One region of the Streptomyces sp. NPDC001828 genome, then DNA from elsewhere that is predicted to be linked to it. Evidence: riboswitches for the same ligand, from Rfam matches in the RefSeq annotation. Region 1 holds a riboswitch; the other holds the start of a gene.
The links. A riboswitch is a leader RNA that binds a small molecule or an ion and turns the genes downstream of it on or off. The one in region 1 is predicted to bind glycine.

Region 1 (4,296 bases):
GGTCTTGTGCGTGGTGGTGGTCACGACGTGGGCGTGCGGCACCGGGTTGGGGTGCAGGCCCGCGGCGACCAGGCCCGCGAAGTGGGCCATGTCGACCATCAGGAACGCGCCGACCTCGTCCGCGATCCGGCGGAAGGCGGCGAAGTCCAGCTGACGCGGGTACGCGGACCAGCCGGCCACGATCAGCTGCGGCTTCGACTCCTTGGCCAGGCGCTCGACCTCGGCCATGTCGACCTCGCCGGTCTCGTCGACGTGGTACGGGACCACGTTGTAGAGCTTGCCGGAGAAGTTGATCTTCATGCCGTGGGTCAGGTGACCGCCGTGGGCCAGGTTCAGACCCATGATGGTGTCGCCCGGCTTGAGCAGCGCGAACATCGCGGCAGCGTTCGCCTGGGCGCCCGAGTGGGGCTGCACGTTGGCGGCCTCGGCGCCGAAGAGCGCCTTGATGCGGTCGATCGCGATCTGCTCGACCACGTCGACGTGCTCGCAGCCGCCGTAGTAGCGGCGGCCCGGGTAGCCCTCGGCGTACTTGTTGGTGAGGACCGAGCCCTGGGCCTCCATGACCGCGACCGGAGCGAAGTTCTCCGAGGCGATCATCTCGAGGGTGGACTGCTGACGGTGGAGCTCGGCGTCGACGGCGGCGGCGACGTCCGGGTCCAGCTCGTGGAGAGACTGGTTCAGAAGCGACATCAGACGATCCCTTGAATCCCTTATCCCTGTGGTCTGGGTCAGCTGGCGAAGTCGGTGTACTCGTCGGCGGAGAGCAGGTCGCCCGGCTCGTCCGTGACGCGCACCTTGAACAGCCAACCGCCCTCGAACGGGGCCGAGTTGACCAGCGAAGGGTCGTCCACGACGTCCTGGTTGGCGGCCACGACCTCGCCGGTGACCGGGGAGTACAGGTCGCTGACCGACTTGGTGGACTCCAGCTCGCCGCAGGTCTCGCCCGCGGTCACCGTGTCACCCACCTCCGGAAGCTGTACGTACACGACGTCACCGAGCGCGTTGGCCGCGTGCTCCGTGATGCCGACCGTCGACACGCCGTCCTCGGCGCTCGACAGCCACTCGTGCTCCTTGCTGTAGCGCAGCTGCTGCGGGTTGCTCATGACCTGAATTCTCCTGTACGCGGGGGAGTGCTGGTGACGGGGTCTCGACGAGTGTCTCGGACGGCGAGACGGGAAAGGGGCTGCCGAAGGGAGGCGCGCGTCACTTCTGGCGCTTGTAGAAGGGCAGCGCGACGACCTCGTACGCCTCGTGCGTCCCGCGGATGTCGATGCCGACCCCCGGGGTGCCGGGCGCGGCGTGCTCGGCGTCCACGTACGCGATGGCGATCGGCTTGCCGAGCGTCGGGGACGGGGCGCCCGAGGTGACCTCGCCGACGACCTCGCCGCCGGCCACGACCGAGAACCCGGCGCGCGGCACCCGGCGGCCCTCGGCGATCAGGCCGACCAGCTTGCGCGGCGGGTTCGACTCGGCCTTCGCGGCGGCGGCCTCCAGAGCCGTACGGCCCACGAAGTCGCCGTCCTTCTCGAACTTCACGACCCGGCCGAGGCCGGCGTCGAAGGGGGTCAGCGCGGTGGTCAGCTCGTGCCCGTACAGCGGCATGCCCGCCTCCAGGCGCAGCGTGTCGCGGCAGGACAGGCCGCACGGCACGAGGCCCGCGTCCTGGCCGGCCTCGGTCAGCGCCCGCCACAGCCGCTCGGCGTGCTCGGGCGTCACGAACAGCTCGAAGCCGTCCTCGCCGGTGTAGCCGGTACGGGCGATGAGCGCGGGGACGCCGGCGACGGTGCCGGGCAGACCGGCGTAGTACTTCAGGCCGTCGAGGTCGGCGTCGGTCACGGACTTCAGGATGCCGGGGGACTCGGGGCCCTGCACCGCGATCAGCGCGTAGGCGTCGCGGTCGTCGCGGACCTCGGCGTCGAAGCCGGCCGCGCGCTCGGTGATCGCGTCGAGCACGGTCTGCGCGTTGCCCGCGTTGGCGACGACCATGTACTCGGTCTCGCCCAGGCGGTAGACGATCAGGTCGTCGACGATCCCGCCGTCCTCCTGGCAGATCATCGTGTACCGGGCGCGGCCGGCGCCGATGGTGGCGATGTTGCCGACCAGCGCGTGGTTCAGGGCCTGCATGGCCTCGGGGCCGGTGACGGTGATCTCGCCCATGTGGGACAGGTCGAACAGCCCGGCTCGGGTGCGCACGGCGTTGTGCTCGTCGCGCTCGCTCCCGTACCGCAGCGGCATGTCCCAGCCCGCGAAGTCGGTCATCGTGGCGCCCAGCGAACGATGCAGGGCATCGAGGGAGGTCAGACGGGGGGCGTTGCTCATGGATGTTGCTCCAAGGTCCCGGGGCATGACGGTCGAGGACATCCTCCCCATCTGTCATCGGAACCTGAGAGGTTCACCGTCGCGCGCTGCGCGTCACGGCTTGCACCTTGGGTGGGGCCGCCCGGCAGGGGACGGCCCGCTTTTCAGATCTGCCTCGTCCGCGCGGTACGGGGCCTGAGAGATTCAAGGGAGGGACTTGCTCCTTCGGCGCCCCAGCTCACAGCTGCTGAGGACTCTCCCGCGCGGATTCGAACGGCCGGTATGCAGTTGGCGCGCACATCATTGCACGCATCCCGGAAGCGGCAAATCGCTTGAGCCCTATTACCGTCTCTTTACACTTCCAGGGCAGGGGTCCCGGGATCCGAACAGGGGGGAGTGCCATGACGGTTGGACGCGAAACGGGCCGGGTGCGGGAGGTGCCCGCGCCGGACGGGCCCGGCCGGGAGGTCCCGGGACAGCGGGCGCGGCCGGTGGTGACCGAGGCGGTGCGGGATCTGCGCGGGAGGCCCGGGCGCACGCCGCCGGAGCTGCTCTTCGACGCGGGGGACGTCGTGGTGGTGTCGGGTCTGCCCGGCAGCGGCAAGACGACACTGATGCGCCGCACCGTCACCGACCGCCGCATCGACTCCCAGGACACCCGTCTCGCCTGGCAGCGCCGGCTCCCCGGCATCCCGTACGCGCTGTACCGCCCGCTCACCCGCACCGCGCACTTCGCCAGGACCTGGTGGGCCCTGCGCTCCGGGGACAGCCTCGTCGTGCACGACTGCGGTACGCAGGCCTGGGTGCGGCACTGGCTCGGCCGGGGCGCCCGGCGCCGCGGCCGCGCACTGCGCCTGGTCGTGCTCGACGTGCCGGCCGGCACCGCCCTGGAGGGCCAGGCAACCCGGGGACGTTGGGTGTCCAAGTACGCCTTCGCCCGGCATCGCGGCGCGGCTCGCCGCCTCATAGCCCAGGTGGAGGCCGGGCGGCTGCCCACCGGCTGCGCGAGCGCGGTCCTGCTCGACCGCGAGTCGGCCTCCGCGCTGCACCGCATCGGCTTCGCGCGGTAGCGCCCGGTGGCGCGCGCCGGGCCCGTTCCCGGCACCCTTTCACCCGTGCGCGTCGGCGGCGCTAGGGTCGTGGAGCACGACAGCAGTCGGGGGAGAAGGACGGCACATGAACTTTCCGGAGCAGGCGTTCGCGCATCCGCACGGCGGCGGAGGCTGGCCGGGCAACGAGCTCGAAGAGGTCCTCGCGGCGGCCCTCGGGCAGCCCGACGCGGGCCCCCGCCTCATAGAGGTGCTCGGCCGCAACCCCGTGTGGGTGCCGCTGCCCAACGGCGGCGGTCAGGGCAGCAGGGACCTCGACCTCCCCACCATGGAGCTCGACGGCGTCCCCTACGTACCGGTGTACAGCTCCGAGCAGCAGTTCCTCCAGTGCGTCGGCTCCCACATGTCGTTCGCGGTCGCCCCGGCCGTCGAGTTCGCCCGCGGGCTCCCGCCGCGGCTCGGCATCGTGGTCAACCCCGAGGGCGCGGTGGGCATGCCGCTGCCCCCGCCCGCCGTCGCCGAGCTGTGCCGCACCGGGCTCACCGCCCTCGACGGGCCCGCGTCCGGCGCGCGGGTGCGGCTCTTCGAGCCGGACTGGCAGGAGGACCCGGTCGACTTCCTGGCCGTCGCCGCCGAGGAGTTCGAGACGATCGGCGTGGTGCTCAGCGCCCGTCGCGCGCTCGCCTCCATCGAGGGCGAGCCGCCCACGCTCTTCATCGGCGTGGAGTTCGCCACCTGGGACGGCGCGGGACGCAACGCCCCCATGGAGGCGCTCGGCCGGGCGCTCGGCCGGGTCCCGGTCGGCTGGCCGGTCAATCTGGTCCTGCTCGACGTGACCCAGGATCCGGTCGCCATCTGGATGCGCGAGCGGGTACGGCCCTTCTACGCACGGGCCCAGTAACAGCCAACGGGTGCGTCGCGACAGCTCCCCGCCGGGCCATGGCGGTGT
Region 2 (4,296 bases), on a different contig from region 1:
CGCAGGTCCACGATGCACTCGTGCGCGACGAGGCCGTTGGGGCCCGTGTAGAGCACCGGGTAGTGCGGCTCCAGGCGCTTGGCGATGTAGTTCGCGGCGAGCACCGCGACCTGCGTCGCCCGCTTGAGGCCCTCGCCGCCCATCAGACGTACGTACGCCCACGAGATCGGCAGGATGCCCGCGGAGCCCCACGGCGCGGCCGAGATCGGGCCGACGCCCGTCTCGGGGCCGGCGCTCGGCTGGAGCGGGTGGTTGGGCAGGTACGGGGCGAGGTGCGCGCGCACGCCGACCGGGCCGACGCCGGGGCCGCCGCCGCCGTGCGGGATGCAGAACGTCTTGTGCAGGTTGAGGTGCGAGACGTCGCCGCCGAACTTGCCCGGCTTGGCGAGGCCCACCAGGGCGTTGAGGTTGGCGCCGTCGACGTACACCTGGCCGCCGGCCTCGTGGACCAGGGCGCAGATGTCGGCGACGTGCTCCTCGAACACGCCGTGCGTGGACGGGTAGGTGATCATCAGCACCGAGAGCTCGTCGCGGTACTGCTCGATCTTGGCGCGCAGGTCGTCGGCGTCGACCTCGCCGTCGTCCGCGGTCTTGACGACCACGACCTTCATGCCGGCCATCACGGCGCTCGCGGCGTTGGTGCCGTGCGCGGAGGACGGGATGAGGCAGATGGTGCGCTGGGTGTCGCCGTTGGCGCGGTGGTAGGCGCGCACCGCGAGCAGACCCGCGAGCTCGCCCTGCGAGCCGGCGTTGGGCTGGATGGACACCGCGTCGTATCCGGTGACCTCGGCGAGGCGCTCCTCCAGCTCGCGGATGAGCGTGAGGTAGCCGGCGGCCTGCTCGACCGGCGCGAAGGGGTGGATCTGCCCGAACTCGGGCCAGGTCACCGGCTCCATCTCGGTCGTCGCGTTCAGCTTCATCGTGCAGGAGCCGAGCGGGATCATGCCGCGGTCGAGCGCGTAGTCGCGGTCGGCCAGCTTGCGCAGGTAGCGCAGCATCGCGGTCTCGGAGCGGTGCTGGTGGAAGACCGGGTGGGTCAGGTACTCGTCGGTGCGCAGCAGCGCCTCCGGCAGCGTGTCGGCGGCCGCGGTGTCCAGCGCCTCCACATCGGCGTCGACCCCGAACGCGGCCCAGACTGCGGCCAGTTGGGCCCGCGTGGTGGTCTCGTCGCAGGCGAAGGAGACGGTGTCCGCGTCGACCAGGTGCAGGTTGACCCCGCCCTGGCGGGCGGCCTTGACGGCCTCGGCGGCCTTGCCCGGGACGCGTACGGTCAGCGTGTCGAAGTAGGCGCCGTGGGCGACGTCGACCCCGGCGGCCCTCAGGCCCTCGGCGAGGACGACGGCGTAGCGGTGGGTGCGCCGCGCGATCTGCTTCAGGCCGTCCGGGCCGTGGTAGACGGCGTACATGCCGGCCATCACGGCGAGCAGCACCTGCGCGGTGCAGATGTTGCTGGTGGCCTTCTCGCGGCGGATGTGCTGCTCGCGGGTCTGCAGGGCCAGGCGGTAGGCCTTGTTGCCGTCGGCGTCGACGGAGACGCCGACGAGGCGGCCCGGCAGGCTGCGGGCGAACTTCTCCTGGACCGCCATGAACCCGGCGTGCGGTCCGCCGAAGCCCATCGGGACACCGAAGCGCTGGGTCGTGCCGACGGCGATGTCCGCGCCGAGCGAGCCCGGCGAGGCGAGCAGGGTGAGCGCGAGCAGGTCGGCGGCGACCGTGACGATCGCGCCAAGCTCGTGGGCCGCGTCGATGACCGGCTTGAGGTCGCGGACCTGGCCGGAGGCGCCCGGGTACTGGAGCAGCACGCCGAAGACGCCGCGCTCGGCGGCCTCGGCGGGGATGCCGTCGCTCAGGTCGGCGACGACGACCTCGACGCCCGTCGGCTCGGCGCGCGTCTGGATCACGGCGACCGTCTGCGGCAGGGTGTCGGCGTCGACGAGGAAGACCCCGCCCTTGACCTTGCCCACGCGCCGCGACAGGGCGAGCGCCTCGGCGGCCGCGGTGCCCTCGTCGAGCAGCGAGGCGCCGGAGGTCGGCAGGCCGGTCAGCTCGGCGACCATGGTCTGGAAGTTGAGCAGCGCCTCCAGGCGGCCCTGCGAGATCTCCGGCTGGTAGGGCGTGTACGCCGTGTACCAGGCCGGGTTCTCCATGACGTTGCGCAGGATGACCGGCGGCGTGAAGGTGCCGTAGTAACCGAGGCCGATCATCGGGGCGAGCACCTGGTTGCGGTCCGCGAGCCGGCGCAGCTCGGCCAGCACCTCGGCCTCGGTGCGCGCCTCGGGCAGACCCAGCGCCCCGGCGCTCTTGATGACCTCGGGAACGGCGGCGTCTGTGAGCTCGTCGAGCGAGCCGTAGCCGACCTGGGCGAGCATCTTGGCCTGCGCCTCGGCATCGGGCCCGATGTGGCGCTGCTCGAAGGGGATGCCACGCTCCAGCTGGCTGAGCGGAATGCGGTTGGCGGTCATGACGGAGGCCTCCTGGTCGCACGACCTGCGAGGGGCACCACGGCGCGGGTACCCGGACGGCCTCCCCCTCTGTCATCTCAACCTGAGAGCTTCACCGGGGCGCATGGGGGCGACCCGGCTTTCACCGTCGGTGAGGAAAGGTTCCGCCCGGGCTGAAGTGCCCGTACGTCCCCCGTCCTGCTTTCCAGAGTGACCTCGTCCGTGCGGTCCGTGGGCCTGAGAGATTCCGGGGAGGAGTTGCTCCTTCGGCGTCCGCCGAGAACTCGATGAGCTCTTCGGTGGACTCTCCCGCACGGGGTCAGCAGCCGCTTGCCAGCGTACCAGCGAGGTCCGAGCTCGATTCTTTGTTCACCTGCTCAAGTGGCCAACACCCGGGATGTGCACTTTCGTAGTGCTTATGGAGCAGTTGTAACCGGTTGCGACCAATTGGAGGGACCGTGCAGACCGATATCGATCCGCGCAGCCTGATCGGCCGCAAGGCATACGACCGCAATGGGCACAAGATCGGAACGGTGGACGAGGTCTACCTGGACGACGCCACGGGCGCGCCCGAGTGGGCCGCGGTGCGCACCGGACTGTTCAGCCGGGACGCCTTCGTCCCGCTGGAACCGAGCACCCTGGTCGACGAGACGCTGCGCGTCCCGTACGACCGTGCCCTGATCAAGGACGCGCCGGACTTCGGCGTCGGCCGCCACCTCTCCCCGGAACAGGAGCTCCAGCTCTACCACCACTACGGTCTGGACATCGCGGCCCCCGAACCCGGCCCGCCGCCCTCCGACCGCGACTTCGGCCGGCTCGCCAACGGCGAATCCTGACCCGCCGCCGCCCCTTCCGCGGCCCCCGCCTCCCCGTCCCTCCGCGCTCCGGCCCCTCCTCCCTCCCCGCTCTCCGCTCCGGTCGGCTCGACCAGCGGCAGCGGCTCGGAAGGCTCCAGGCCGGGGTCGTCCACCTTGAACGTCCTCACCCGCCCGGGCGCCCGTGCCGTCGGCGTCTCGAAGCGCACCGTGACCCGCCCGACCCCGCTGCCCTGCACCCAGCCGGGCCCGTACTCGGCATGCCGTACGTCGTGCCCGGCCAGCCAGCGCCGCTGTGCCGGGTCCTGCGGGGGCTCCGCCTCCGCCTCGGCGGCCGGGGTGGACTCCTCGCCCAGCGGCCCCGCCGGCTCCTCCACGGCCCGCTCCCCTGCGGCCTGCGCGAACAGGTCCTCCTGCGTGAAGTCGGCGAGCCCGCTGACCCCGACGCCGAGCAGCCGCACCCCGCCCGTGGTGTCCACCGCCTCAAGGAGCCGCGCGGCGGCCTCCCGGACCACCGCGGGGTCGTCGGTGGGCCCGCGCAGGGTCTCGGACCTGGTCAGCGTGGAGAAGTCGTACCGACGTACCTTGAGCACGATGGTGCGGCCCGAGTGCCCCGACGCCCGCAGCCGCTGCACACACCGGTCGGCGAGCCGCCCCACCTCGATGGTGATCCTCAGCCGGTCGTGCAGGTCCACATCGAAGGTGTCCTCCACGGACACCGACTTCGCGTCCCGCTCGGCCACCACGGGCCGGTCGTCGTGCCCGGCCGCCATCCGGTAGAGCGAGGCGCCGTGCGACTTGCCCAGGAGCCGTACGAGCTCGTCCTCGCCCGCCTCGACGAGGTCGGCCACGGTGGTCATCCCGGCCCGGCGCAGATGTTCCCCGGTGGCCGGGCCCACCCCCGGCAGGGTGCGCACCGACATCGGCCCGAGGAGCTCGCGCTCGGTGCCCGGCTCTATCAGGACGAGCCCGTCCGGCTTGGCCTCCTCCGAGGCGATCTTGGCCAGCATCTTGGATCCGGCGAGCCCGACCGACCCGCT

Region 2: linked by a shared signal. The riboswitch ahead of gcvP (aminomethyl-transferring glycine dehydrogenase) and the one ahead of gcvT (glycine cleavage system aminomethyltransferase GcvT) in region 1 are both predicted to bind glycine.

What each region holds. Positions count from the first base shown of each region.
Region 1 covers NZ_JBIATV010000006.1:260,947-265,242, reverse strand. Annotated here, with positions in the region: gene glyA (serine hydroxymethyltransferase) at 1-690, opposite strand, end outside; gene gcvH (glycine cleavage system protein GcvH) at 729-1,103, opposite strand; gene gcvT (glycine cleavage system aminomethyltransferase GcvT) at 1,204-2,319, opposite strand; glycine riboswitch at 2,473-2,570, opposite strand; gene ACFYZA_RS19625 (AAA family ATPase) at 2,700-3,368, shown strand; gene ACFYZA_RS19620 (enhanced serine sensitivity protein SseB) at 3,475-4,248, shown strand.
Region 2 covers NZ_JBIATV010000001.1:9,427-13,722, reverse strand. Annotated here, with positions in the region: gene gcvP (aminomethyl-transferring glycine dehydrogenase) at 1-2,462, opposite strand, end outside; glycine riboswitch at 2,657-2,763, opposite strand; gene ACFYZA_RS00060 (PRC-barrel domain-containing protein) at 2,888-3,277, shown strand; gene ACFYZA_RS00055 (DNA polymerase IV) at 3,193-4,296, opposite strand, start outside.